Regions from separate parts of the Marinobacter xiaoshiensis genome, predicted to be linked through region 2. Evidence: predicted binding sites of a transcription regulator. Region 2 holds the regulator's gene; the other holds the start of a gene.
What was found. Region 2 encodes LexA, which represses DNA repair genes until DNA is damaged. Its sites were predicted from a motif close to CTGTNTNNNNANACAG; they were not measured.
Positions count from the first base shown of each region.

Region 1 (15,140 bases), on a different contig from region 2:
ACAGAGCTTGGGGAGGCCTTGATCAGCTCGATCATCTCATCGATGTTGGCCAGCGCAACAGTCAGGCCTTCAAGTATGTGGCCACGCTCACGGGCTTTACGCAGCTCAAAGATAGTACGGCGAGTGACCACTTCACGGCGGTGGCGCACGAACGCATCCAGCATTTCTTTAAGGTTAAGTATTCTTGGCTCGCCGTTGATCAGCGCAACCATGTTGATACCGAATACCGTCTGCAGCTGGGTGTGCTTGAACAGGTTGTTGACCACAACCTCCGGGTTTTCACCACGGCGCAGCTCTATAAAGATCCGAATACCTTCCTTGTTGGACTCATCCCGCAGCTCGGTGATGCCTTCCAGTCGCTTTTCCTTCACCAGCTCAGCGATCTTTTCGATCAGACGAGCCTTGTTCAGCTGATACGGCAGCTCGGTGATAATAATGGCGTCACGATTGGTTTTCTTATCGGTTTCGATTTCGTGGCGGGCGCGAATGTAGATGCGGCCACGACCGGTACGATAGGCTTCAACAATGCCGGCACGGCCGTTGATGATACCTTCTGTCGGGAAATCCGGACCCGGAATGAACTCCATCAGTTCATCGCAGGTGAGATCCGGATTATCAATCAGCGCCAAACAACCATTAACCACTTCGGTCAGGTTGTGGGGCGGAATGTTGGTCGCCATGCCTACAGCGATACCGGAAGAGCCGTTCACCAGCAGGTTAGGAACCCGGGTAGGCATAACTTCAGGAATGCGCTCTGTGCCGTCGTAGTTATCAACAAAATCTACGGTTTCTTTCTCGAGATCCGCCAGCAACGAGTGTGCAATTTTTTTCATGCGGATTTCGGTGTAACGCATGGCTGCCGCGTTATCACCGTCGATAGAACCAAAGTTGCCCTGGCCATCTACCAGCGGATACCGCAGAGAGAAAGGCTGGGCCATACGAACGATGGTGTCGTAAACAGCAGAGTCACCATGCGGGTGGTATTTACCAATAACATCACCCACCACACGGGCAGACTTCTTGTAGGCCTTGTTCCAGTCGTTGTTCAGTTCGGACATAGCGAACAGAACACGACGGTGAACCGGCTTGAGGCCATCCCGCACGTCAGGAAGTGCTCGCCCGACAATTACGCTCATGGCGTAATCGAGGTAAGACTGCTTCAGTTCGTCTTCAATATTGACCGGCAGGATCTCTTTGGCTAATTCACCCATCGAGAAAGGTTCCTTTGCGTTATCTGGAAGTCGTTTCAGGGCCGCTTCCCGGCCCCATAATTATTCTTCGTCAAACCGCCAACTCTACCACAGTCGCACCCTGCTGGGGGCAACTGTGCGTCAGCCTTAATCAAATACTACCGTCTTGTTTTCGTGGGTAATCACGCGATCTTCGATATGAGAGCGCAATCCCCGTGCGAGAACATTTTTCTCTACATCCTTACCCAGACGCACCATGTCTTCGATGGTGTCGCTGTGATTGATGCGAATAACGTCCTGCTCAATAATCGGCCCTTCATCAAGGTCCTGAGTCACGTAATGGCAGGTAGCGCCGATCAACTTCACGCCGCGGCTGTATGCCTGGTGATAGGGACGTGCCCCGGCAAAGGACGGCAGAAAACTGTGATGAATATTGATCACCTTGCCTGAGTACTTTGCACAAAGCTCGGCAGGCAAAATCTGCATATAGCGCGCAAGCACCACCACATCGGCTTTGTAGCCTTCAAAAAACTCGTCGACCTGGGCAAACGCTTCTTCACGATTAGCCTTGCTCACCGGAATATGGTGGTATGGAATACCATGCCACTCCACCATGCTACGCAAATCATCATGATTGGAGATAACAGCAACAATTTCAGCGTTGATTTCATTGCTGTGCCAGCGGTACAGGAGGTCAGCCACGCAGTGGGACTCCTTGCTGCACATCAGAACCACTTTTTTGGGCTGGGCCGAATCGGCGATATGCCAATTCATGTTGAATTCCCGGGCAATCGGCGCAAATGCCGCACGGAACTGCTCAAGGCCAAACGGGATAGACTCAGCTTTGATTTCGTGACGCATGAAAAACCAACCACTATGGGTATCGGAGTGGTGGCTTGCTTCGGTTATCCAGCCATTATAAGTGGACAGAAAATTACTCACCTTGGCGACAATTCCAACCCCGTCGGGGCAGGAAATCACAAGACGGTAGGTATGCTCCATGAAAGCCTTTCCTTAACTGACAAACGGGAAAGCGGATGCGACGAAAACTCTTGCCGGAAACGGCAGCCCGAACAGGAACCCGAACAGGAACCCGAACAGGAACCCGAACAGGAACCAGGGTTAGCCGGTACGCACCCTATAAAATGACGGGCTATTATAGCCTATCTGAACATCAGAAACGAGGAATGGAGACATGGACAGAGGCCCGCACCAGCAAATTCGAAAAGCCCGACTCACTGTACCCTCAGGCAGGCTACGCGCACTCACCCTGATGGCAAGCCTGACTGTATACCTTGCAACTCTGGCATCACCGGTTTTCAGCCAGGCCATTCTGGAGGGCGAGCGCTTTTACCCCGCCAGCGCGTCTAACGGCATGGTGGCAACCAGCCACACCCTGGCTACAGAGGTAGCTCTGGACGTACTGAAAAACGGCGGCAACGCTGTGGATGCCGCTGTAACTGCCGGTTTTGCCTTGGCCGTCACCCAGCCAAGATCCGGAAACATCGGTGGTGGTGGTTTCATGTTGATCTCAAAAGGCGATGGCTCTGAACCGGAAGCCATAGATTACCGGGAAAAAGCGCCCTCAGGCGCCACTGAAACCATGTATCAGGATGAATCCGGAGAAGTGGTCAAGGATCGCAGCCGGTTTACCCACCTGGCTGCGGGTGTCCCCGGCACCGTTGCCGGCCTTGCCTTGGCACTGGAACGCCACGGCACTATATCCCTGAAGCAGGCACTGGCACCGGCAATCAAACTTGCCCGGGAGGGTTTTATTGTTCCTAAGCGCTTCAGCGAAGGTCTTGAACAAGCCCGCGAGCGGCTTCAGCGCTGGCCCGCAACCCAGGCAACTTTTTACAAGGAAGACGGCTCCGCCTGGCAAGCCGGCGAGCGTTTTCGTCAACCGGAACTGGCAGACACCCTGCAGCGTATTGCAGATGATGGCGTGAAAGGTTTTTACGAAGGGGAAACTGCACGGCTGATTGTTGAAGAAATGGAAAGGCACGGCGGCCTCATTACCCGACAGGATCTTGAAAACTATCAGCCGGCTGTGCGCGCCCCTGTGCATGGAAACTACCGGGGCTACGATATCTATTCCATGTCACCGCCCTCCTCTGGAGGCGCTCACATTGTGCAGATACTGAATGTTCTTGAAGGCTTCCCTATCTCAGAGCTGGGCCACAACTCGGCGGATACGATTCACTATATGGCCGAAGCCATGAAGCTGGCCTATGCCGACCGCTCTGAATATTTGGGCGATACGGATTATGTAGACGTGCCACTGAAAGGACTGACCAGTAAATCTTATGCCGACGAATTGCGGCAAGGCATCAAGATGGACAAGGCTCGCCCGGCGAGTGAGGTTCGTCCCGGCCAACCAGCAAGCTACGAAAGCCCTGAAACCACGCATTTTTCGGTTGTAGATAAGTGGGGCAATGCGGTATCAAACACCTACACCATCAACTTCAGTTATGGCTCAGGCATCACCGTACAAGGTGCCGGCTTTCTGCTCAACAATGAAATGGACGATTTCAGCGCCAAGCCGGGCGTGCCCAATGCCTACGGCCTGATTGGCGGCGCAGCAAACAAAGTGGAGCCTGGTAAGCGCATGCTCAGCTCCATGTCGCCCACCATTGTGCGCAAAGGTGACCGCAACTTTCTGGTCACCGGCAGCCCTGGCGGCTCGCGCATTATCACTACAACCCTGCAAGTGATCATGAACGTGATTGACCACGGCATGAATATACAAACCGCCGTCAACGCGCCACGCATACATCACCAGTGGTTGCCGGATGAAATTCGCATTGAACAAGGTATCAGCAAGGACACTATACGCCTGCTGGAAAGCCGGGGGCACAAGGTGGTCACCAACTCGGCTATGGGTGCCATTCAGAGTATTATGATTGGAGAAGATGGCACGCTATATGGCGGAGCAGACCCGAGGCGCAGCACGTCTTCGGCCATGGGCTACTAACTCAATAGACAAACTGGAGGCATCTATTATGTTTCTGTCTGTACAACTGAGCTGTTATCCCCTCAAGGATGACTATAAACAACCCATCTGGGACCTCATCGCCCGGCTGGAAGAGACCGGCCTGCAAGTTGTCGCCGGTCGTATGAGCACCGAAATCTTCGGCGAGTACGACGAAGTTATGAAGGTACTCTCAGACGCCATGAGGTGGTCATTCGAGACCTACGGAAAGTCGGTTTTTGTTGCCAAGATTATGGAGGGTGATCGGAGGCCGAAGTAATTCAAGCCTGCGTAACCAGCATATCGCTGAACAATGCCAGGCAAAACCCTAACACCGCACCAAGTGGAGGCCCCCAGTGCTTGTCCAATCGGGACTGGGGCGCTATATCCTGAAAAATCAGGTACAGAATACCGCCAGATGCCACCAGCATGATGGTTCCCAGAACCACGGGCTGCTCAGACAGGAAGAAGTACCCAAGCAACCCTGCAACCGGCCCAGCCATTGCCAGTCCAGTCATGACTGCCAGGGTTTTCCTTGATGTATAACCCGGTTTGTCCAGAAATTCGCGGTAGGCGTTAAAGCCTTCCGGCAGGTTTTGCATAGCAATCAGCACAGCCATCAAGGGCGCAAGGCTTGGGTTAACGATGATCAGCCCACCCAAGGCGGCGGCTTCGGGCACGAAATCCAGCATCACCCCTATCAACTGCGGCGATTCCCGATGATGAACGCCCAGCATCCGCTCAATCCAGAAAAACAGCAGGCCACCGGCAATAATGGCGGGAATAGCCCAGAAAGAATCGCCAATGCTCGACTGCCCTTCCGGTATCAGCACAATGGTCACGGCACCCAGCAAAATGCCCCCGCCCAAGGCGATCAGAAAGTGCCGAAACTCCTGTTCCAGCCAGTTGGGACCGATGCGTTCAACCCTTGCCAGTAATCCGCCAAGTGGGATGCAGATACCGGCAAGAGCAGTCAGGCCAACGATGTAGGCAATGTCAGAAATCATCAAAATGCCTGAATTAATTAATCAGGAGCCTTCGGAAACCCCACCAATCTTATCCTGGGTTTTGTACTCAAAGTCGCTCGCATCGTGGCGCTCATGCAGCTGGGTTTCTGGCTCACCCCAAGCGCGATTCACCATACGCCCACGCTGCACAGCCGGGCGCTTTTTAATCTCCAGTGCCCAGCGCATCACATTGGTGTAGGTGTGCGCCTCAAGAAACTCTGCGGCATCGTATACGGCGTTAGTCACCAGGGCGCCGTACCAAGGCCAGGCTGCCATATCGGCAATGGTGTACTCATCGCCGGCAATATACTGGTTATTGGCCAACTGACGATCCAACACATCCAGCTGCCGCTTCACTTCCATGGTGTAGCGGTTAATGGGGTACTCGTACTTTTCAGGTGCATAGGCAAAGAAATGTCCAAAGCCACCACCCACAAAAGCCGCACTGCCCATCTGCCAGAACAACCAATTAAGCGTTTCGGTGCGCCCTTTGATATCCGATGGCAGGAACCGATCAAATTTTTCCGCCAGGTAAAGCAGTATGGAACCAGATTCAAATACGCGAACAGCAGGATCCTGAGACCGGTCCATCAGCGCGGGTATTTTGGAGTTGGGGTTCACATCCACAAACCCGCTGCCGAACTGCTCGCCCTCATTAATGCGGATGATCCAGGCATCGTACTCCGCTTCGTTAATACCCAGCTCCAGCAGCTCCTCCAGCATTATCGTAACTTTCACACCATTTGGCGTAGCCAGTGAATAAAGCTGAAAAGGATGCTTACCAACTGGCAGCTCTTTATCGTGAGTCGGGCCAGCAATGGGGCGGTTAATATTTGAAAAAGCGCCACCGCTTGCAGACTCCCATTTCCAGACTTTGGGCGGGACGTAGCTGGAATCGCTCATAATGACGGGCTCCTTGAACACTGTTTGTTTGCTAATGAATGTATTTTGCGCCGATTTCAGAACCTTAAACAGGCCCGTTTGTGATCTTCGACAAGTCCAGGTTCACATCAAAAATTTTGCCATGAACTTTTTCAACACCAAGCCCCTTGAGTCTTGCTGTGTGCTTTTCAAGATAAGCCTGAGCCGTTTCTTCTGTTTTAAAAAGGTAAATCCCGCCAGCATCATTTTCAGATGCGTTCTCTGTCCATATTTTCCAGATAAAGCCGGGCTCTTCAGTGATAGAAACAGCAAGATCTTTTAGCGCCTCAGCCATTTCTGCACCAAAAGGACCAGTAAAAGGAAAATCAACCTGTAATAACTTTGCCATCTGATAGAACTCCTGTTTTCGGCAGACGCTGCCATAATGCTTAATAAGACATGGAACGTTCTGCCAAGCCGGCCAGGACATTCCACTATAGAAGAAAACACTTCAACAACACGATACCAACCAAAAGGGAACCTGGCGTATGCCAATGATAGGCTGGATTTTTATACTCGCTGCCCTGGGCCTGATATTGGGCAGTCTGTTCATGCTTCGGGACTCAGCCAGCAAAATGCATATTCCGAAAGACAAGCTGGAGAAAATCCGTAAGCGCAAGGCAGAGCTTGAAGCCGAGGAAAAAAAAGACGATCAGTGGTAAGCCGCGTCTGTTCTCGCAGCCATGATGAAGTCATTCTTGTGCAGCCCACCGATTGAGTGGGTCCACCAACTTATTGTCGCCTTCCCATATTCCAGCAAGATAGCCGGATGATGATTCTCTCCCTCAGCCAGCTCGCCCACCATGTTGGTAAACGCCAGAGCCTGAGCGAAATTTTTGAATTTAAATGCCCGGCGCAATTGCTCTTCGCCATCGACGCTGAGGATTTCCCAATCCTGAACGCCTTTGTGCAGTGAGCGCTTCTCCTCATCGGTTACCTTGGGGGCGCTAGCATTACACGCCTCACAATGCTGTTCAGCCAGTCCACTCATGCATAACCTCCGAGCTGATATCCGAATTTCCTACCGCTATAGATAATACAAGATGGGTCCGCTCACTCATTTTATCAACCGGCGTCTTGAAATCAGCCTCTCTTCGGAATACTGTATATTTAAACAGTATTTCGGAAATATGCCATGAGCGAGCTTATTAATACGCTAATGCAGGACGCCCGTGTCTGGCAGGGACACAGGCACAACAAAACCACTCAACCGGCAGAACCGACCGGTTACCAGGCTCTGGATAACCAGCTTGGCGGACTTGGCTGGCCCCGTGGTGCTTTGAGCGAGTGCCTGCTGGACGCGCCCGGTATCGGTGAGCTGACCCTGTTAGTGCCTCTAATGCAGAGGCTTTCGCAAGATGGCAAAACCGTGTTCTGGCTGAACCCGCCACACACGCCCTATGCCCCGGCGCTGGCGAGAGAAGGCATCAACCTGGATCAGGTCATCATGATCCACACTGAAGACAAGGGCGATTTTCTATGGACTCTGGAAAACTGCCTGCGCTCCCCGGTTACCGGCCTGGTAATGGCTTGGCCCGGCAAACTGGCTGCCCGGGAAATCCGGCGCTTGCAGTTGGCGGCTGAGGCCGGAAGCAACGTTTGCGTGCTTTTTCGTGAGCGCCATTACGCCGAACAAAACTCCCCGGCTGCCTTGCGCCTTGAGCTGGAGCCTGACCATCAGCAGAGCCTGAAAGTGAATGTAGTGAAACGTCGCGGTAGCTGGCCGGGGCAACGCTGCTCGCTTGCCATAGCTCATCGGGCAAGTCTGTCCCACCATGAAACACCCCGAGTGGTTCAAGGCCCCTGGCCTACGGCGGCACGGTAACTTCCATGCTTTGGCTGCATTTACACTTTCCTCACCTGCTACTGGATCACATTCGCCGTTCCGGTGAAAACGTCGCTGCCCTGGCGATTGTGGAGGGCTCCGGGCAACAGGTAATACAGGCCTGCCCCGCTGCCCGGGATCTGGGCGTGAAAGCTGGCATGCGGCTAAAAACGGCCATTAGTCTTGCGCCAGATCTGGGAATAGTAAGAGCAGACCAGGCACAGGAAACCCGTATTCTGGAAGACCAGGCCCTTTGGGTGTACCGCTATGCGGCTCATATTGTTCTGGTTCCGCCTAACGGTTTGCTAGCTGAAATAGGCAGTCTGCAGCGATTGTACGGCGGCCTTCCGGCAGCTTGGCGAACAATAGAAGAAGTACTGCACGAGCGTCAGCTTACTGCCTGGATGGGCATTGGCCACACCCCCTTGGCTGCGGGCCTTATCGCACGCAACGGCATGGGTGAATGCACATCTGATACAGCCCAAATCCTCCGGACTCTAGGCAGAATACCCCTGCAAGCCGCGGAGTTTGATACGCGCACCAGCACACGCTTGAAACGGCTTGGTTTGAGCACCCTTGGTGAAGTCTTCGGTTTACCCCCGGCAGAGATGGCGCGGCGGCTATCCCCCGAAACCCTGGCGACTATCCAGAAAATTCAGGGGTCAAGAGCCGATCCTCAACCCCCTTGGCAACCATCACATCACTTCCGGCAACAAGCAGACTTTGTTCAGGATATTGAACGGTCACAGGGGCTGCTTTTCCCACTGCATCGCATGCTTTCTGAACTGGAAAAAGATCTGTGTTGGCGCCAGCAGGATACCGATTGCTTACTGCTAGTGCTTCAGCACAGAAACGGGGAACCTACGCACCTTCGCATTCGTACATCCGGCCCGGAACACCGCGCGGAGGCATTTTTGAGCCTCATCACCCTACGCTTTGAACAACAGCCGCTTAAAGCTCCGGTCGCATCGTTGCGCCTGACGGTTAAACGGTTTCTAGGCCGGGAAATGCACGGCGGGCAAGATTTGCTAGGCGAAAGCCAGGACCTGAATGAAGCTTGGCACACCCTGATAAGCCGCCTGCAAGCAAGGCTTGGGGAGAATGCACTTAAACAGCTGGCACCCACGGATGACCACCGGCCCGAGCGGGCATGGAGTACCTCAGACGTGCGACGATCAAACCGCGCAACCATAGCAGCGACAGGCCAACTGCCCCGTCGCCCTCTGTGGCTTCTGCAAGGCCCACAGCCGCTAACAGAAACCCCCAAAGCCTGGTTTACCGGCCCGGAACGGATTAGCGGGGGCTGGTGGGACGGCCAGCGAGTACACCGGGATTATTACATTGCCCAATTGAACAGCGGACAACTGGCCTGGGTATTCCGGGATATGCGGGAAGGCTGGTTTATACACGGATGGTTTGGCTGATGGGCGAATCTTCTTATGCCGAACTGTTCTGCTTCAGTAACTTCACCTTCCTGACTGGAGCCTCTCATCCCCATGAGCTTGCGGAGCGCGCCGCAGAGCTTGGGTATACAGCACTGGCCATTACCGATGCCTGCTCGGTTGCGGGCATCCCCCGAGCCTGGGCAGCACTGAAAGAAAGCCCGGTTAAACTGATTACCGGGAGCTGGTTTGAGCTGGCCGACAGCCCACCCGATGCCAGCACACCCCGATTTATTCTTCTGGCCCGCACTCGCAAAGGCTATGGCCAGCTCTGCCAGTTTATAACCACCGGTCGGCGCCGGGCAGAAAAAGGCCAATATCAGCTTTTTCATAGTGATGCGGAAACCCATGCCCTGGATGACTGCCTGTGCCTGTGGTTACCGCCCTCACCGGCTGAAGCCGATGCAGATCAAGCGCTGGCCTGCGGCGAATGGTTGCTCCGGCTGTTTGAGCACCGCCTCTGGATTGCCGCCGCCCGCACCCTTGAGTCCGGTGAAGAGCAACAACTGGCCCGGGTTCGCTGGCTTTGCGAGCATTTGCGCTGCCCGGTAACCGCCACCGGCGCAGTGCACATGCACAGCCGGCAACGCCAGCCATTGCAAGATGTCTTAACTGCCCTGCGTAACCACACCAGCCTGGAAAACGCCGGCCACTGCCTGTTTCAGAACGGTGAACGATACTTGCGCCCTCTACCGGTTCTGCAACGGTTGTTTCCCGAAGCCTGGCTGAAAGAATCTTTACACATTGCTCAACAGTGCACCTTTGAGCCCGGCAGCCTGCGTTACGAATACCCTCCTGATCTCGTACCCAAGGGGGACACCCCGGCCGCCTATCTGAAGCGCTTGACCCAGGAAGGTGAACGGCGACGCTACCCGGCAGGCACACCACTGTCTGTTCAGGCCCTGATACGCAAAGAACTGGGGCTGATTTCTGAGATGAAGTACGAACACTACTTCCTCACCATCCACGACATAGTTGCCTTCGCCCGCAGCCGGGGCATTCTGTGCCAGGGCCGTGGCTCCGCTGCCAACTCCGCCGTGTGCTATTGCCTGGGCATTACCGAAGTAAACCCGGCCCAGGTCGACCTGCTGTTTGAACGTTTCATTTCCAAAGACAGAAACGAGCCGCCGGACATCGACGTGGACTTTGAACACGAATGCCGGGAAGAAGTGATTCAGTACATCTACCAACGCTACAGCCGGGAGCGGGCTGCACTGGCCGCAACCGTTATCCGCTACCGCCCAAAGAGCGCTATTCGCGACGTTGGCAAAGCCCTGGGGTTTGACCCTGCACTGGTGGAACAACTACTGGAAGGCATCGACTGGCGTGACAAAGCCACCAACTGGCGTCAGCAGATTCTCGACAAGCGCCTGACCCGCAACCCGAAAGTGGCAGACCAGTTCTTTGCTCTGGTAAACACCCTGCTCGGCTTCCCCCGGCACCTTTCCCAACACGTGGGGGGGTTCGTTATCAGTTCGGGCCCGCTGAGCGAACTGGTGCCGGTAGAAAATGCCGCCATGGCAGACCGCACCGTTATCCAGTGGGACAAAGACGACCTTGAAAGCCTGGGCCTGATGAAAGTAGACGTGCTCGCACTGGGCATGCTGACCGCCATCCGCAAAGCCCTGGAGCTGATCAGCCAGCAGAAAGGCCAGCCCTTTCGCATGCAGGACATTCCCCAGGAAGACCCGGCCACCTACAACATGCTGCAAAAAGGCGACAGCATCGGCGTATTCCAGGTGGAATCCCGCGCCCAGATCAACATGCTGCCCAGGCTCAAACCCGAAACCTTCTACGACCTGGTCATCGAAGTGGCCATCGTCCGCCCCGGCCCCATCCAGGGTGACATGGTGCACCCATACCTGCGCCGCAAGCACGGGCTTGAGCCGGTGGACTATCCCAACGACGCCATCCGTGGCGTACTGGAACGCACTTTAGGCGTGCCCATTTTCCAGGAACAAGTCATCAAGCTGGCCATGGTGGCCGCCGGATTCACCGCTGGCGAAGCCGACCAACTCCGCCGCGCCATGGCCGCCTGGAAATCCCACGGCGACATGACCCCCTTCCGGGAAAAACTCATCAACGGCATGCTGGCACGGGGCCACAATGCGGACTTTGCCGAGCGCCTATACCTGCAAATCTGCGGCTTCGGCGGCTACGGCTTCCCGGAATCCCACGCAGCCAGCTTCGCCCTGCTCGTTTACGTTTCCGCCTGGATAAAACGCCACTACCCAGCCGCCTTCTACTGCGCCCTACTCAACAGCCAGCCCATGGGATTCTACTCCCCATCGCAACTGCTACAGGACGCCAAACGCCACAACGTAGTGACACTACCTCCAGACATCAACAACAGCCAGTGGAACCACACTCTGGAAGGCCCGGACCTTCAACTACGCCTGGGCCTGAGAATCATCCAGGGATTCCCAGCCAGTGCCGCCGAGCGCCTACACCAAAACCGTCCCGAAACCGGCTACCGATCCTCCGCCGAATTACGCCGCCTGGCAGGCCTCAACCAGCGCGAAATGGAACTCCTCGCCGGCGCCAACGCCATGCCCGCCTTCGCGGCTAACCGCCACCAGGCCTACTGGCAACTCTTGGGCCACGAAAAGCCCTCAGAGCTCTTCGCTGCGGCAGAAGAAGACGAACACTACGAACTGGAAACCTGCAGCCAACTACCAGAACCCACCGAAGGCCAGAACGTCCTCGCCGACTACGCCAGCCAGGGCCTGACCCTCCAACGCCACCCACTGGCCCTGCTCCGGGAACAAGGCCACCTACAGTTCTGCCTAAGCGCCGAACAACTAAAAACCACCAAAGCCGGCATCCCGGTACAGGTAGCCGGCCTGGTAACCGGCCGCCAACGCCCCGGCTCCGCCTCCGGCGTTACCTTCGTTACCCTGGAAGACGAAACCGGCAACGTGAACGTAGTCGTCTGGCTGGAAACCGCCCGCCGGCAGCGCAAGCCGTTACTCACCGCACGGTTGTTACACGTAAAAGGCATTCTGGAAAGAGAGGGGGAGATTGTTCACGTAATGGCGGGGAAACTCTCGGACCTGAGCCACCTCATTCAGGCCCTTCCGGTTAACTCACGGGATTTTCACTAAGCTTGTGTTGCCAACGCTGAATTAAAGGGAAATATCACCGGAGTTCATAGAGTCGGTGCGGGGCCGATTTTCAGGAATGTCGGAGGCCATGGACGGCCGGAGACAAGCGCACAGGGATGTGCTCGTAGCGGTTCCTGAAAATCGGCCCCGTGCCGGCTCATACTCCCAAAGTCACGCCCCTAAAAGCAGAAAACCCCACACAAAGGCGGGGTTTTCTGTAAAGCACTACAAGAGCAACAATCAGCTAAGCAGCTTGATCATCACACCCGCAGCAACAGCAGAACCGATAACACCAGCAACGTTCGGCCCCATAGCGTGCATCAGCAGGAAGTTCTGCGGATTCGCCTCAAGACCAACCTTGTTGGAAACCCGCGCCGCCATCGGCACCGCAGATACACCGGCAGAACCAATCAACGGGTTGATCGGATCCTTACTGAACTTGTTCATCAGCTTGGCCATGAGAACACCACACGCTGTGCCCACACCAAACGCTACGATACCCAGCCCCAGAATACCCAGAGTCTGGCCATCCAGGAACTTGTCTGCCATCAGCTTCGAGCCAACAGACAAACCCAGGAAGATCGTCGTGATGTTGATCAGGGCATTCTGCGCGGTATCGCTCAGACGCTCCACCACACCACATTCGCGCATCAGGTTACCGAAGCAGAACATACCCAGCAGAGGCGCAGCATCTGGCAAGAACAGAACCACAGCGATCAGAACAACCAGCGGGAAAACAATCTTTTCACGCTTGCTGACAGGGCGCAGCTGGGACATCTTGATAGCCCGCTCTTTTTCAGTCGTCAGAGCTTTCATGATCGGCGGCTGAATCATTGGGACCATCGCCATGTACGCGTACGCAGAGACAGCAATTGCACCCAGCAGATGCGGAGCCAGGACACTGGAAACGTAGATCGACGTAGGACCATCAGCGCCACCAATGATACCGATAGCAGCGGCTTCCAGAATGGTAAAGTCCAGAATACCAAGCCAGTCAAGCAATGCGGCACCCAAAACCGTTCCGAAGATACCGAACTGGGCTGCGGCGCCCAACAGCATGGTTTTCGGGTTCGCCAGCAGCGGACCGAAATCCGTCATTGCGCCAACACCCATGAAAATCACCAGAGGACCAATGGTGCTGCCGATAACCACAGAATAGAAGTTATACAGCATGCCGTTACCGTAGCCGGCATCCTGAGCAACCGCATTAACTGCTGCCATTTCGGAATAGCTGGCTTCTTTCACGGCTACCTTGAAGGCTTCTTTCAGCTCAGGCGTAATCGCCTGACCAGCCTGATAGGCAACATCCAAAGGCGCCGCAAGCGCAGCCAAAAGCTCACCTTTACCGCCATTCAAAGCGAAATGGATTGCATTTTCCGCCGCAGTCAGAGCAAGCCCTGCCTCCGGAATATTCGCCAGAATACCGCCGAACCCGATAGGCACCAGCAACAATGGCTCAAACCCCTTGCGAATCGCAAGGAACAGAAGAAGCAGGCCAACGGCGATCATGATCACCTGACCAAACTCTATATTGAACAGGCCACTACCTGTCCATAACGTCATTAACTTATCCATGGAATGCTGGCCCTTTATGCGATTGTCAGCATTTCATCATCAGGGGAGACGGCATCACCGACCTTGATGAAGACTTCGCCGACAGTGCCGGCTTTTGGTGCACGAATCTCGGTTTCCATTTTCATGGCCTCGAGAATAATCAGCACATCGCCTTCTTCAACGGCATCACCTGGTGAAACCAGCACCTTGAAGATGTTGCCTCCCAGAGGTGCGATAACAGGCTCACCTTCGCCGGCAGCTGGAGCTGGCGCAGCAGACGCCGCAGGAGCAGATGCAGCACCGCCCTCGCCCTGAATCTGAGTGATTTCACCACCTTCAGTAACGGCAACCACGAACTTTTTACCGTTAACATCAACGGTGTAAGTTTCCGGGCCGCTGGCCTTCTTGGCCGGAAGCGCGTCTTCAGCTGTCGGCACTGGCTCAAAGGCATCCGGGTTGTTACGGTTTTCCAGGAACTTCAGTCCAATCTGCGGGAACAGAGCATAAGTCAGAACATCATCAACGGTGTTATCCGCCAGCTTGATGCCCTTCTCGCCCGCCAGCTTTTTCAGCTCGTCGGTCAGTTTGTCCATTTCCGGCTCAATATTGTCAGCCGGACGGCAAGTAATAGCCTCCTTACCTTCCAGAACCCGTTCCTGCAGCTCTTTGTTGAATGGCGCTGGCGCAGAACCATACTCACCTTTCAGGATTGCAGAGGTTTCCTTGGAAATAGACTTGTAACGCTCGCCGGTCAGAACGTTCAGAACAGCCTGAGTACCAACAATCTGCGACGTTGGCGTTACCAGCGGGATGAAACCAAGGTCTTCGCGAACCTTGGGGATTTCAGCCAGCACTTCGTCAAAACGATGCGCAGCATTCTGTTCTTTGAGCTGGCCTTCCATGTTGGTCAACATGCCACCCGGTACCTGAGCAATCAGGATGCGGGAATCGGTACCACGGAGACTGCCTTCAAATTTCGCATACTTCTTGCGAACTTCACGGAAGTAGCTGGCAATTTCTTCCAGCAGCACCAGGTCCAGCCCGGTGTCGCGCTCGGTGCCTTCAAGAATGGCAACAACCGCCTCAGTGGGCGAATGGCCGTAGGTCATACTCATTGAAGAGATGG
Region 1 covers NZ_JAVMBO010000010.1:207,078-222,217, forward strand. Annotated here, with positions in the region: gene gyrA (DNA gyrase subunit A) at 1-1,211, opposite strand, end outside; gene purU (formyltetrahydrofolate deformylase) at 1,338-2,192, opposite strand; gene ggt (gamma-glutamyltransferase) at 2,386-4,164, shown strand; gene RKA07_RS08560 (YkoF family thiamine/hydroxymethylpyrimidine-binding protein) at 4,193-4,441, shown strand; gene RKA07_RS08565 (ZIP family metal transporter) at 4,443-5,168, opposite strand; gene yghU (glutathione-dependent disulfide-bond oxidoreductase) at 5,190-6,071, opposite strand; gene RKA07_RS08575 (monooxygenase) at 6,136-6,438, opposite strand; gene RKA07_RS08580 (DUF2897 family protein) at 6,584-6,751, shown strand; gene RKA07_RS08585 (4a-hydroxytetrahydrobiopterin dehydratase) at 6,742-7,080, opposite strand; gene imuA (translesion DNA synthesis-associated protein ImuA) at 7,225-7,914, shown strand; gene RKA07_RS08595 (Y-family DNA polymerase) at 7,920-9,338, shown strand; gene RKA07_RS08600 (error-prone DNA polymerase) at 9,338-12,460, shown strand; gene RKA07_RS08605 (sodium ion-translocating decarboxylase subunit beta) at 12,701-14,035, opposite strand; gene oadA (sodium-extruding oxaloacetate decarboxylase subunit alpha) at 14,050-15,140, opposite strand, start outside.
Region 1: the regulator LexA is predicted to act here: its motif matches at 7,192-7,207, upstream of imuA (translesion DNA synthesis-associated protein ImuA).

Region 2 (15,140 bases):
ACCAGCGGGATGTGTACTGATGAGTGAAAAATTGCCTGAAGCCGAAGTGATCAAGCGGGAAAGTAACTATCTGCGTGGAACCATTCTGGAAGGGCTGGCGGATCGTACCACCGGTGCCTTGCCGGAAGACGACACCAAGCTGACCAAGTTCCACGGTTCATACCAGCAGGATCACCGGGAAGTCCGGGATGAACGCCGGCGCCAGAAGCTTGAGCCGCTGTATCAGTTTATGGTGCGTTTGCGTTTGCCCGGGGGTGTTCTGACCACGGATCAGTGGTTGGGCCTGGATAAAATCGCCGACGAGTGTGCGGATTCCACCTTGCGCCTGACAACACGCCAAACGTTCCAGTTCCACGGCGTATTCAAGGAGCAGATGCAGCCGTTCATGCAGAAAATCCATGCTTTGGGACTGGACAGTCGTGGAGCCTGTGGCGATGTGAATCGTAACGTGATCAGCAACGTGAACCCTCATCAGTCGCAGCTGCACGGAGAAATTCATGAAATCTCTCTGGCAATCAGTGAGCGGTTGCGCTGGCGCTCGGCAGCTTATGCCGAGATCTGGCTAGGGGAAGAGTGCGTCCAGAAACTGGGCGAGGAAGAGGAGCCTTTCTACGGATACAAATATCTTCCCCGCAAGTTCAAAATTGCGCTGGCGATTCCCCCGGAAAACGACTGCGACGTATTTGCTAACGATATCGGGCTGATCGCTATTGTTGAAGATGGCCAGATTCGTGGGTTCAACGTGGTCGTTGGTGGAGGAATGGGGCTTACCTATGGCGATCCGGCCACCTATCCGCGCCTGGCTACAATGGCGGGCTATGTTGCGAAAGAGCAGATTGTGGATGCGTGCGAAGCAATATGTGCCATTCAACGGGATTTCGGTGACCGTACCAACCGCGCCCATGCTCGGTTCAAGTACACCATTGATGATTACGGCATGGACTGGTTCCGTGAGCGTTTTGAGGAATACCACAAGCACGCCTTTGAAAAACCGCGCGCGTTCAGCTTGAGCCACAACGGCGACCGGTTTGGCTGGGTTGAGGGCGAAGATGGTAACCAGCACCTTACGCTGCTTATTCCTACCGGTCGGGTGGCCGATACTGAAAGCGGGCTTTTGCGAACGGCATTGCGAGAGATTGCAGAAGCGCACAACGGCAGCTTCAGGATTACCTGCAATCAAAATCTGGTGATCGCCAACGTCGCACCTGAGAAAAAAGCAGCAGTGGATGCCATCGTAGAGGAATACAAGCTGGATGCCGGCAATCGCAGTTCACCCCTGCGCCAGAACTCCATGGCGTGTGTTGCTCTGCCAACCTGTGGCTTGGCGATGGCAGAATCCGAGCGCTTTCTGCCGGACTTTGTGACCCGGGTTGAAAGAACCATGGCAGAAGAGGGGCTGGAACCAGATGCCATTAACCTGAGGATTACCGGTTGCCCGAACGGCTGCGCACGGCCATATTTGGGGGAGATTGCACTGACTGGCAAGGCGCCTGGCAAATACAATCTCTATCTGGGGGCGGATTTCTCAGGCCAGCGTATGAACAGGCTTTACCGTGAGAATATTGATACAGACACCATACTGGACGAGTTGCGCCCCCTGTTCCGCGCCTATCAGCAAAAGCGGAATGCCCGGGAGCGGTTTGGTGATTTTCTGGTCAGAGTTGGTATTGTGGAGCAGGAGCGCACGCCGGCTATGTTGCATCAACCATTGAAATGAACCGGGTTGTTCGAAAGGAGCATTATGAGCGACGCAGAAACCAGAGAGTGGGAGCGTCTTGCCTTTGTAGCGGGGCGGGATGGTGTGCCTGCTGCATTGGCATTTGCTCAGCAAGGTTTCCGGCAATACAGTGCAGCGATTCGTGAAGCGGAATCGGGTGGCAATCAATACGGTGCTGCGTATCGAGACAGCTTGAATGCGTCGCTTGCCGTTTATCGGTCCTATATTGCAAAGAATGAGTAAGCAATAACAAACCTCTGTATAACACGGCCAAAGTTGGCGGCATTATTCAGAGGTTCGCAGAGAGAATATTACTTGGCTATTGGGAGTTAAAACCCGTTCGGAATCTCGAACCCGGCCAGCCCGGCCTCTTCAAGCAAGCGTGCGAAACCAATGGTGGTAAGGTCCATCCCCGGTGCTCCAATTACTTGCACATTAAACGGCAGTCCTTCGCTGGTCCGGCCTATGGGAACGGACGTGGCTGGTAATCCGAGAAGCGTGGCGAACGCAATCCAGCAAAACTGATCCATGTAAGCGCGGGGTTGCCCAGCAACGGTAATACGACGTTTGAACACGGGGTTGGAATGATCATGCCGGATAGCCGCCGTGGGTGTTATGGGCGTCAGAAGCACATCTACTTCCTGGAACAGGGTTTCGATCTCTGCTCGCATCTTCTCCCGCGCCTCGCTCATGGCCATCCATTGATAGGCGGGCTGGTTTGCACCACGGCCATATTCACCAATGAAGGGTGTCATGGGGCCAAAGAAAGTAAGCCACTTTTCCAGTCGGGCAATCCATTTAAGCTGGCGGCGCTGGGCAGGTTTTAGCGAAGTGCTTAGTAGGCTACCCAGCAGATTGAAGTAGGCAGGTAGTGTGTGCTCAAGGTTCAACAGGGGGTGCTTTGCTTCTGATACAAGAGCGCCTTTGTCTGCAAGCTGTTTGCCTAGTGCCCGGTAGCCGTCGGTCAGTTCCTGTTCTACCGGGCACAAGCTGTCTTCCAGCCATAGCCCCACCCGTGCCTGTTTCAGGGTTTTCAGGCGTGAGGGCGCCATTTCCAGCTGCCAGCACCGGCTGTCAACTGGCTTGGGACCGGCAATTACCTTTAATAAAAGTTCGAGATCCTTCGCGTTCCGGGCGAGAGGGCCACCCTCTGCCAGATCCGGTTGCGATTGCGTGCCTGGCGGCCCGGGAATGTGTCCGCGAAATGACACCAGTGAGCGCGACGGTTTATGCCCGAATACGCCGCAAAAGTGCGCTGGAATGCGAATCGAGCCCGCCAGATCGCTGCCCACCTCCAGCGGTGTCATCCCCGCCGCCAAGGCTGCAGCCGCGCCACCTGAAGAGCCGCCCGGGGTGTGGGCAGGGTTATACGGGTTGTTGGTTACGCCAAACAGCTTGTTGTAGCTTTGCAGATCGGTCGCGTATACAGGTACGTTGGTTTTACCCAGAATAATAGCCCCGGCATCTTCCAGTCGTTGCACTACATCGGCATGGCGCTCAGGCTTGTGATCGCGCAGCGCGCTGGCGCCGGCAGTGCATGTCATCCCGGCCACTTCCCAGGTGTCCTTTATGGTGAGGGGAAGTCCGTGCAAGGGGCCGACTGCTGCGCCAGATGCTCGCTTCTGGTCGGCTTTCCGCGCCTGCTCAAGCACGCGAGCTTCGTCGAGAGTAACAATGGCGTTCACCACCGGGTTGTGCTCGCGGATTCTTGCGAGCAGTTCCGTCACAAGCTTCTCGCTGCTCAGGGTGCCAGCTTCAAGTTGTGCCAGCAGCTCATGGGCCGGCTGATAATGCAGTACATCCATAGTGCGTCTCTTATTATGTTAGGGGAGCTGCTCTCGCCAGCGTTTGACTTTGACCTGGCCTTTGATGGCATCGATGATTTCGACAATCAGCGCGATCAGTGCCTCATTTCTTGCTTCAACGCTGTCTGCTTCTCCTGGCCCGCGAATAAAGGCGTTCACGATATCTTCAATAAACGCATGGTTTGCAGAAGAGGCCAGGTCTTCCAGAATCTGCTGGATAACGTTGGCTACAATATCGCCCACTGCATCTTCAAGGGTTTCCTGAATGGTTGAGCCTACTATTGGCAGGTATTTGAGCCGTGACAGTTCCACATTTTGTTTCAGCGCATGGTCAACCCGGTCCTCAAGGTAATTTCTCAATGCTCCGCGGTTGGGGACGTAACCTTCCTTGGCAGCCTGAGCAACCCGCTGGGAGATCCATCCGGACAGCATCTCCCGCCGTGGGTACAGGATATCGTTCTGGACCTTTTCAAAAAGCGGAGAGCCCAGAGTTATTTCGTGCTGCACACCACTCAGCACCTTGGTTACGATACGGTCTGAAAGCTCTTCCATGAACGCTTCATAGTAGAAATTGAAGAAGCGGTAAATTCCGGTGCTGGTAACATCGATGATCTTGTGCTGATGCAAGCGGTGCACAATAGACACGATTCGCAAAATTCTCAGGAATCGCAGGCTACCTACAGGTATACAGCCCACCAGATCATACCAGTGGATAAAGGGGTAAAAGTACCAGCGGTCGTACACTTTGGCCTTGATTGCATAGGCCCAGCGCAGAGAAAATTCGGCCAGGAAGACTGCGACGAACATGGCATCATAAAAAATGAAGTTTTCGTGAATAGGGTGGTAGGCGGCCTGAAAGGCCGGAAGGTGTTCCTTCAGCGCATTCTGGATAGCAATGAAGCTATAGACAGAATCCCAGATAATAAACGCGAGGTTGATGATGATCAGGCCCAGCATCAGGAAATCGATAATCAACCAGGTAGTCTGGTGGCTGGATTTCAGGTTCTCGCGGTTAATTTTCAGCATTCGCTGGTATCCGTCCTCTATGGTCTAATAACGTTCTCTGGTATTTCGACAGGTTAGCGCATTTGCACTGGGCCGACGACTTGTCTGAGCGCGTATTAACTTGACCGCCCGTCGTTAAACTCTCACGCTTGAGCGATAATCACTTCCGTTACAAGCAACACTGAAACAGCCGGATGCTATCACTTGATCACATTTTGAAATCGGGACCGATCCGGCTGCTGGGCCTGCTGCTTTTGCTGTGGTCTTCCACGGGCCTTGCCCAACAGGTTGAGGTTCGTGTCAAAGGTGACTATCCCGGTCTTAAGGAAAATGCTGAAGCTTTCATTGGTGAGGTGGAGGGCCGCAGTGCAGGCAATCTTCGACGCTATGCATCTACGGCGGTTGGTCAGGCCAGCAAAGGGTTGCGAGCCTTAGGCTATTACAGCCCGGTTGTGGATTGGCAGGTGGAAGAGGGCGACTCTGAAGAAACAGCCAGGCTGATCCTGGAAATAACACCTGGCGACCCGGTGCGTATCAAGTCCCGCATTGTTGAGATCCGCGGGGCTGCCGCGACTGACTCGCGCTTTACCGACAACTTGCCTGTGCATCCAGCGGAAGGCGATGTGCTGAATCATGGCGACTACAGCAACCTTCGGAATACCCTGCAAACACGTGCCAGGCGCAGGGGCTACTTTGATGGCCGGCTTGTTACCCGCAGTCTTGAGGTGGACCCCGAGGCCCTGGAGGCCAACATTACGCTGGTGTTCGAAAGCGGCGACCGGTATCGGCTGGGAGCGGTTACCTTTGAAGAAGGGCACTGGTTTGAAACTGACCTCCTGCACGATTTTGTTACGTTTGAACCGGGCATTCCGTACCACGCAGATGAAATAGCAAAGCTGAACAGCGATCTGCTCAGTAGTGGTTATTTCTCCGGCGTAGACATTGATGCCTCACCCTCCAGCGCAGAAGATGGCGTTATACCCGTTCGTATCAGTCTGACCCGGCGGGATGGCCGCTCCATTTCCACTGGCCTTGGCTTTTCCACAGACGTTGGGCCGCGTTTTCGGGCTACATGGCGGGAGCACTGGATCAATCCCATGGGGCACACGCGCGGAGCAGAAACAGAGCTCTCCGAGCCAAGGCAAAATCTGAGTACCTGGTATGAGCTGCCTCTGGATCCGCCGATGACGGATCTCATCCGTTTTACGGCAGGTTACCAGCGCGAAGATATCGAAAACATCGAATCAGAGTTACTGACGTTTGGGCAGCAATGGCAGCACCAGCTGGATAATGAATGGTTGCAGGTGCTGTCTTTGAACTGGGAGGGGGAGCGCTTTAATATTATTGGTGATGAGCAGGGAACAAGTACGTTGCTGCTTCCGGGGCTTGGCTATTCCAAGTTACACGTCAACTCGCCGCTGGACCCCAGCAAGGGTTATCGTTTGCAGATTAACGTAACCGGCTCCCACAGGGCGGCTCTTTCCAGTGTGGATATTCTGCATGTGAATGCTATTGCCAAAGGCTTGTTCACATTTGCGGGAAAACATCGCTTTTTATCAAGGCTTCAGATTGGAGGTGTGGGGACCAACCGGTTTGAAGATGTGCCGCCCTCCTTGCGTTTCTTCGCCGGTGGTGACCAAAGTGTTCGCGGTTATGGTTACCAGACTCTCTCGCCAGAGAACGAAAACGGCGTTCCGGTGGGCGGGCGTTATACGCTTGTGGGCAGTGCTGAATACCAGTATCAGTTTGCCCAAAAGTGGCGTGTCGCTCTTTTTGCTGACCATGGCAACGCAGTTAATGACCTGTTTGATCCTCTTGCCAGCGGGGTCGGTGCTGGCATTCGCTGGATCAGCCCCTTGGGGCCTTTGCGCCTGGATCTTGCCAAAGGTCTGAATCCTGAGTTTGGCGGCGAGTGGCGGGTTCACTTCTCGATGGGGCCAGAGTTGTGACGGAGTTGGACAAGGGCAATAGCATTGCTGACGCACCATCAAAATCCCGGCGCACGCGCACGGGGCGCCTTCGATTCTGGCTATTACTAATTCTGGGTTTACTTGTTTTTCTTCCAGTCGTTTTATGCGCTGCCGTTTTGTTGGCGCTGCGCTCAGAAACAGGTACAGCCTGGGTGATTGATCAGGTTCCCGGGCTTGAGGCAGTGAACGACCATGGCTCGCTGTTCGGAACCTGGCAGGCAGACCGAATCAAGTGGCGCGGCTATGGGGTGGATGTGACGGTTGAAGCCCCTTTCATAGACTGGTCACCCTCCTGTCTTTTTGATCTGCAAGTGTGTCTTGAAACCCTTCACCTGGAACGACTGGACGTTAATGTGCAGCCTTCAGACGACCAGCAAGGCTCCCCGGATGACATCAGCTTGCCGAGGCTTGAGCTACCGCTCGCCCTCAGGGTTAGTGATGTACGGCTAGGCACGTTTACCCTTAATGGCAGCAAAGTTTGGGACAGGTTTGAACTTGACTCCAAGGGCTCCGGGTCTGACTGGATGCTGGAACGGGTTTACTACAAACGGGACGATTACATAGTGGAGGCTTCCGGGCGCGTTGAAACGCGGCGGGACTGGCCAGTAAATCTTGAGGTTAATGCGTCACTGCCGCCGCCCTTTGGCGCCGACTGGATGATTGATCTGGCACTCTCTGGCAGCGTGCGGGATCTTGCACTGGCGGGGCAGAGCCGAGGTTATCTGAATGCTTCACTGGAGGGGAAAGTGGAGCCTTTGGCAGCCAGTTTGCCAGCGCGTTTACGGGTAACCTCTGAATCTTTTCGTGCGGTGGAGGCTCAGCCAGACACCCTGGTGCTGAAGAACTGGTTTGCTGAGGCCCGAGGCAGCTTGCAGAGCGGTTTCAAGACAAATGGGGCGGCCATATTGCCAGGTACCGGTGGGCCCATTGAGTTGACGCTGGCGGGATTGGTTACAACCAATGGTGCCAAGGATATACGGCTGGAACTGTCTGCAGGCAATCAGGGCGTGGAGGGCGAGGCAGACAACTTGCCCCGAAATGTCATAGTGACCGGCAGTACCCAGTGGCAAGGCGGCTTGAGTGCAGAAGCAGACATACAGCTACGGCAGTTTCCCTGGTATTCGTTGATTGCTGATCTGGAAGAGCCGCCGATTGATTTACGCATGCTGAACGGAAGCGTCTCATGGCGGGATGGGCGTTATCAGGCGAACCTCACAGCAGACGTGGATAGCCCCCAGGGCAGTACAGAGTTGGCGGTAGCGGTTGATGGTGATGCAACCCAAGTCCGGTTGACCGAGCTCGCAGCGGTCACCGATGCAGGTTCACTGACCGGGGAGGGTTCCGTGAGGTTCTCTGGGCCTTTGAGTTGGCAGGCGGCGTTGGAGCTGGAGAACTTTAACCCTGGCTATTGGGTGCCGATTCTGGAAGCAAACCTCAGCGGTGGTGTTACCACGGAAGGGCAGCTTACCGACGGCCCTGTTCCCGATATGGAGGCCAGCTGGGATCTGTCGGGGCAATGGCGCTCCAGCCCCACTGTGATAGCAGGCCGCCTTGATACGTCAACCGGTGACTGGGATGTTCCGGAACTGAAGCTGGTGATTGGTGATAACCGGGTTGAAGGTAGCGGTCGGTGGGGCAAGCAGTTAAAAGCCAGCCTCAATCTTATGCTGACAGAACCGGAGAAGATTTTGCCGGGTCTTGGTGGGCAGGCTGATCTTCAGCTACGGCTTGCCGGTACCCCCGATGATCCGCGAGGAACCTTGACTGCCAGTGCAACCGAATTGCGCTGGCAAGACTTGCTGGTCGTTGAAACCCTGGATGTAAATGCGCAGTTGGAGCAGGGTTTACGTCTCAACAGTGAGGTGCAGGGCAAGGGCATTACCGGCAGTGGGCAAACCATTGAGTCGTTAATTGTCAAAGCGCAAGGCACCCAGGGGAGTCATACGGTTGTGCTTGATGCTCAGCATGAAGAAGCAAGGTTGCAGCTGGATTTCCAAGGCGCGGCGGGTGATGCTTGGGCAAGCTGGCAGGGCGAGCTTGCGCGAGGTGTGATTGATGTGCCGGGGCAGGAACAGAGCTGGGAGCTTGAGGCTCCCGCCGGGCTTGCCTATGGAAAAAATGGCGAACTCACTTTTGCCGCCCATTGCTGGCGCTGGCGGCAGAGCTCTGTTTGCGCTGATGATCAAACCCTGCTGCCAGTGCCCAGAATTGCCTACCGCATTAACAGCTTCCCAACCACGGCCCTGGCGCCCATTTTACCAGAGACCTTGCGCTGGCATTCCAGCATTAATGGCGAAATCGACTTCACCTCTACCGACGCAGGCCCCGATGGCCGGATAGCGCTTGACGCTGGCGAAGGCCGCTTCGAACTGCTGCTGGATGGCGAATGGGAAACTCTGAGCTACCAGACCTTAACGACAGAGCTGGAACTGAAGCCCGAACAGGCAGATCTTGCCGTGCGGTTGTCGGGGCCGGAACTTGGCAATCTCTCGGTGGATATGAGCCTGGACCCTATGGACGAAGACCGGCCAGTTGAAGGCAAATTCAAACTGGAAGGTCTCGATATTGCTCTGGCCGGCTTGTTTACGGGGCTTGAGGAGATTGCCGGAGAGGTAAACGGCGAAGGCATAATTTCCGGGCCTCTGATGAAACCTGCAGTGAAGGGCGAGATAGCATTGACCAATGGGCGGGTGGTCGACCCACGTTTGCCGCTACCCATGGAAGAAGTGGTCGTCAGCATTGAGCTTAAGGGCTATTCCGCTGACATCCGCGGCCGGATTCATAGCAACGCGCGCAGCGAAGCTATTATCGAGGGAGAGGTCGACTGGCAAGGGGCTCCCGGTGGTCAAATTCGCATCACCGGAGAACGGCTGCCCTTTAGTCTGGAGCCCTACGCGCACGTGGAAGTAGCGCCAGATCTGACCATCGCATTCCGTGAAAGCACGCTGAGTGTGGAAGGCCGGATTGAGGTGCCCCGAGGAAGTATCGAAATTAAAGGCCTGCCTGCTCAGGCGGTGTCCGTATCTGAAGACGAAGTGATTGTAGGTGTGGAGCAGGAAGAGCCTCTTATCCGCTCGCTGGATATGGATGTGACGGTTGTGGTCGGTGAGGATCAGGTAACCTTTGCGGCATTCGGGGTGACCGGCGATCTGGAAGGCTCTTTGCGGATCAATAACGACATGGATACCAGAGGCACCCTGCAACTGGTTAATGGTCGATATGAGGCCTTTGGGCAGGAGCTTGAGTTGCGCAGGGCGCGATTGCTGTTTGTCGGCAGTCTGGTCCAGCCGTATCTCGATATTGAAGCTGTCCGTCAAGTGGATTCTGTGGTGGCAGGGATTCGGTTAAGCGGCCCGGTGCAGGCGCCCGTAACCGAAGTGTTCTCAAACCCCTCCATGCCGCAAGCAGAGGCGCTGTCTTATGTGATTCTTGGTCGGGCGCCCGGTGGGCAGGGTGATGATGGTCAGATGAGTCGTGCTGCTATTTCACTTGGCCTGACCCAGGTAAACAAGGTGACAGGGCAAATCGGTGAGGAGTTCGGCATTCGTCAGTTGACTCTGGAAGCAGAGGGCAGTGGCGACCAAACGTCGGTAGTAGCCAGTGGGTACCTGACTGATGAACTCAGTATCCGTTATGGGGTCGGAATTTTCGAACCGATCAGCACAGTAGCGCTGCGATATGATCTGGGTAAGTACTTTTACCTAGAAGCAGCCAGCGGGCTGGCTGCATCTCTGGATATCTTCTACACCCGGGATTTTTAAACTCTGTCAGGCCTGTCAGTTGCAGCGGACGCTCAATGAGCTGGAGCAGTTTGGCTCAATCGGGCCAGCTTGACGGTTAAGGCTGCCTCCAGAAACTGACCAAAGATGCGCCTGTGCCCGGCATGGTAAAGCAGGTATTCAGGGTGCCACTGAAGTCCCATAAGCCATTGCCCCTGAGTGCTTTCAATGGCCTGAACAAACAGGTCGTTATCCACCGCGGTCACCTTCAGGTTTTTCCCAAGCTGTTTTATGGCCTGGCTGTGTATGCGGTTTGCGCCTATTACCGGCGCTCTCATAACCTGCCCCAGCAAGCTTGTTGCGACAAGTCGTACGGTTTGCATCGGCAGCAATAAAGGGCGGTGTCTGGTGTTTACCCGTAAGGGGGTAACGTTCTGGCACAGGGAGCCACCGTGGAATATGTTGATGAACTGCGCGCCTCTGCAAATACCCAGTACCGGGATTCCTATTGCTTCTGCTTGTTCCAGGAGCAGTTGGTCTGTGGTGTCCCGTGCTTTGTCATACTTGGCGCTTACCTGCGGCTGCTGGCCATAACGCTCGGGATGCACGTGGGTACCCCCGGAAAGAACCAGTCCGTCAAGCAGAGACACATCCACCCTGGCACCAGGGCGTATGTAGTAGGTATGCGCACCCTTCAGGCGAAGTGCCAGGCTAATCAAGCGTTGGGCAAAACGTTTTCGAGCCGGGCCGCTGATGCCTATCGTCAGCCCGGGCAGGCTGTCGTCAGGTTCGATGTGTTCAGACATAGCCTTTGCTTTCGAGCCAGTGTGTAGAGGTTTCCAGCCAGCTTGTGGTCAGATTGCGTATGCTGATTTTACGGCTGTCCATGAACAGGGCGCGAAGTTCTCTCAAATCCTCAGCGTGGTTGGCCAGTTGCTCAACCACGACCCAGTCATTCCAGACAGTGGAGAAATGCCAGTCAGGGTTATCTATGTCGCAGTCCGGAAGTCTGTAATGCAAGGTTGGCCGGCTTTTGATGCGGGGGTCTTCAACGTATTCGTCGAGCAGGGGTTTGTCGAGATGAGCAAACAGGGGCAGTAGATCAAGGGCTCGGTTACGAGTAGGGTTGGATTCCAGGTAATCCACCATCATTTGCCGCTGATCTGGTGCGTAGTTGTCCTCAATCAACAGGTCGGTGTACTTGCTGCTCCACGGCTCAATGTAGGGGGTGAACTTTCTGCTGATATCCAGTTGATGGCGAGCTTTTAGCCAATCATATAGCACTGCAAACGCCTGATAATAGCGCACAAGTGTTGTCGGCTTGAGGTCTGGCAGTTCAGGGTTAAGCTGTAAGCCGAACGCAAAGTAGATCGCGTTTCTGCTGCCCAATGCACCCGCTTCCCGGAGTTCGTCGACCAGAGTCTCAATCTGGTGCAGGTCTGAAAAAGCCATGGGCGGACTTACAATTTCCAGCGGCACAATCAATTCAGCCGCTGCGTCTATAACCTCCATTGCCTGCCCGCCAAGTTCCCGAATGGGTTGGGGAAGGCGCTCGTCTGCAAGATCCAGATCTTTGATCGGGTCGGAATCCAGTTCAATGATGAAACTGCCCAAGGGGGTTTCAAGCGTGCTCACATAGCGGGACTGCGGTTTTGCAACGCCGCCCAACAACTCCCCGGCCAGGTCAACTAACTCCTGATATCCCAACCCGGACAATTCAATCTCCACACCCACCCTGCGCTCTTTCCCGTCGGCGGTTTTGACTACGTCTGGCATGTTCAAGGTGATGGTTTTATTCATGGTTCTCTCTGAGGCGGAGTGTGAAGTTTTTCACTCTATCACACTACCAAAGCACTACCAGTCAGGGAGCTGCAAGAAAATAACCTGAGCGGCTTTACACTGGATAAAACACTGTATATAGTCAAATCACTGTATAAAAAGACAGGATGGTTGGATTACTGTATACACCATCACATATAAGACCCGGCTTGTATAAGCCCTGCATGCAGCAAGCGGAGCAGCGAAACAATGAAGCTGACAGCAAGACAAACCCAGGTACTGGAAATTATTCGTCGATCTGTTGACGAAACCGGCTATCCACCTACACGTGCAGAAATTGCGACAGAGATGGGTTTCCGTTCTGCGAATGCGGCGGAAGAGCACTTGCGTGCATTGGCGCGTAAGGGTGCCATCGAAATGGTTCCGGGTGCCAGCAGGGGTATCCGGTTGCCTGAAGTTGCCGAAGACCCCGGTTTGCCGGTTATTGGTCAGGTAGCGGCGGGCAGTCCGATTCTGGCCCAGGAGCACGTTGAAGACCATTGCACGCTCAAGCCGGAGTTTTTCTCGCCTTCTGCTGACTATCTGCTTCGTGTCAGGGGTATGAGCATGAAAGATATCGGGATTCTGGATGGCGACTTGCTTGCTGTGCACAGCACTCAGGATGTTCGAAATGGCCAGGTGGTTGTAGCCCGGGTGGGTGATGAAGTGACTGTGAAACGCTTTAGAAAAGAAGGTTCAAAAGTCTATCTGATCGCTGAAAATGAAGAGTTTGCGCCGATAGAAATCGATTTGAAAGAGCAGGAATTGTTTATTGAAGGGCTGGGTGTGGGTGTTATCCGGCGTTCCGATCTGCACTGATCGGGCCAGCATAACCACAGACGCATTGTAAAGGCGGGTAAATATATGGAACAGCTAAGCTTTAATCAGAATATTGCGTGGCAGCAGAGCGTTATGCCTGGCCTGGTACCGGAATACACAGCCCCGAAGCAGCGCACGGTTATCCGGACGCGGCGCAAGCCTGATGTGGAAAGTCCTGCGCCGGCTGGAAATGTAACGGAAATCATTCTGCCGGAGGGGCAGGTAGAGAACTTTCAACTGCTATTGCCAATGCTGACTCAGCTGAACCAGGAGAAGCGCTGGTTGGCGTGGATAGACCCGCCCCAGGCGCTGGTGAGTAAGTGGCAAAAGATGCACGGTATCATTACCGGTGAACTGCTGGTTTTGCGTTCTACCGCTGAGTACCCGGCTCGTCAGCTTGCTGAGATAGCACTAAGCGCGGGTACCTGTCATGCGGTGGTTATGTGGACGGGGAAGCTGGGTAAAACAGCATTTGCTTCCTTGCAGGAAGCGGCTGCTAAAGGCAACAGCCACGGGGTCGTTCTCAGGCAGCGTTGAGTCCGGTTTTAATGCAGTGTGTATGCGGGCTGGGCGTCTGAAACGTCCAGTTCGTCGTCTTCCCAGTCAATGTCGTGAGACACAGTCCCGGCAGCTTCTATACCCGCCGCAATCATGGCTTTGGCCACAGACATATCCCGATCTCCCATCATTTCACGGGCTTCATCCGAAAATGAAATTTTGACTAATGGCGCGCTGTCGTCGTCGATGCGGCGAAGGGCATAATCGCCGTTGTTCAGTTGTACAATTTCGAAAAACGATGGTGACATTTCAATAACCTTTTAATGTTGAGAACCTGTAAGTGTGTATTGGGAGGGATTACCACTCGCCGTGTTGCGCTTCCAGGTTGTCGGTAAACTGTTTTATGGCTTTCAGAGTTTTTCTGAGAGCTTGGGCTGATCGGTCTGGCCCGGTTTCTGCTGAGACGGCAATAATGTTTTCTGAGTTAACCGTCTTCCGTGTCGCTGGTGGGTTGTTCTGAGCAGTCTCGAGCTGATCAAGGTGGCTCCACCAGCTTCTGCTGTCCCGTTCAAGAGTTGTAAGAAACTCTATTTCCGTGGCCTCATCGCCAATAAGATTGGCCAGTTCCGCGAGGGACAAAGGCCTATTCGGGCGTTTCTGGTAAAGCCTGGCAATCATTGCCAGTAATAATTGTTTCGCTCTCAGCAGCAGTTCGATAGAGCCTTGTGTTGCTGCTTCCTGCTGCAGTTTTTGCGTTGGCGCCGAGCTTCCTGTAGCAGCCGCTTGAGCCGCGACATCAAGTAACGTGCTGGCAAGAAACAATTTTTGTGAAACCAGCGAATACCATTGAGAAGCCATCGAGCGCTCACCTTAATTAATCCGCCATTCTACCATTTTGGTTTGCAGATTTCTTTACCCCCCTGCAGACTTGGTCCCAAGTGACAATAAAACACAATTAATGACTTGAAACGGGCGTTTGAATTTGGCAAAAAGCATGCTTCGTCTTGGGTTATTGGTTTGTCTGGAGGGGTATGGAATGCGGAGCCGATTAGTCGCATGTATGGCAGTTCTTTTGGTTGGGTATACCGGCCAGGTGCTGTCAGCAGTAACGGTAGCTGAAGCAGAACGGCTAAAACGGGATTTGACGCCGGTTGGTGCTGAGCGGGCAAGCAATGCCTCCGGTAGCATTCCCGAGTGGACCGGCGGGCTGAGTGAGGCGCCTGCTAACTGGCGTAAGGGCCAGGTTGAGATAGATCCATTTCCCCAAGACGAAACCTTGTTCGTAATCACTGCGAGCAACATGCACCTCTACAAAGACAGGCTCTCTGAAGGCTCCATTAAAATGCTGAGCCAGTACGGCCCGAATTTCTTTATGCCGGTTTACCAGACTCGCCGTACAGCAGCATTTCCTGAGAATGTGTACGAGAAATACTATGAGAATGCTCTGACTGCGGAGGTGCTGGATAACGGAAATGGCGTGCGCAACACTATTATGACAAGCCCGTTTCCCATTCCGAAAACCGGGCTTGAAGTGATGTGGAACCACATTTTGCGGTATCGCGGTGAAGAGGTATCCTTCCGGAGTGCCTCTGCAACGCCCCAGGTGGATGGCTCCTACAACCCTGTAGTTAATCACTACGACTACTACTTCCCTTACAGCAAGGAAGGGGCGGTGCTTGCTGATATAGATAACAAAATCTTCTATCTCAAGACCGATACAATTTCACCTTCTACCTTGGCTGGAACAATCACACTGGTGCATGAAACCCTCGATCAGGTGCGCTCGCCG
Region 2 covers NZ_JAVMBO010000007.1:343,811-358,950, forward strand. Annotated here, with positions in the region: gene RKA07_RS05365 (assimilatory sulfite reductase (NADPH) flavoprotein subunit) at 1-20, shown strand, start outside; gene RKA07_RS05370 (NADPH-dependent assimilatory sulfite reductase hemoprotein subunit) at 20-1,717, shown strand; gene RKA07_RS05375 (hypothetical protein) at 1,742-1,960, shown strand; gene RKA07_RS05380 (amidase) at 2,047-3,522, opposite strand; gene RKA07_RS05385 (hypothetical protein) at 3,541-4,548, opposite strand; gene RKA07_RS05390 (autotransporter assembly complex protein TamA) at 4,743-6,476, shown strand; gene RKA07_RS05395 (translocation/assembly module TamB domain-containing protein) at 6,473-10,258, shown strand; gene RKA07_RS05400 (gamma-glutamyl-gamma-aminobutyrate hydrolase family protein) at 10,291-11,022, opposite strand; gene RKA07_RS05405 (amidoligase family protein) at 11,015-12,016, opposite strand; gene lexA (transcriptional repressor LexA) at 12,245-12,853, shown strand; gene RKA07_RS05415 (cell division inhibitor SulA) at 12,899-13,390, shown strand; gene RKA07_RS05420 (hypothetical protein) at 13,399-13,659, opposite strand; gene RKA07_RS05425 (DUF6586 family protein) at 13,709-14,209, opposite strand; gene RKA07_RS05430 (DUF1329 domain-containing protein) at 14,388-15,140, shown strand, end outside.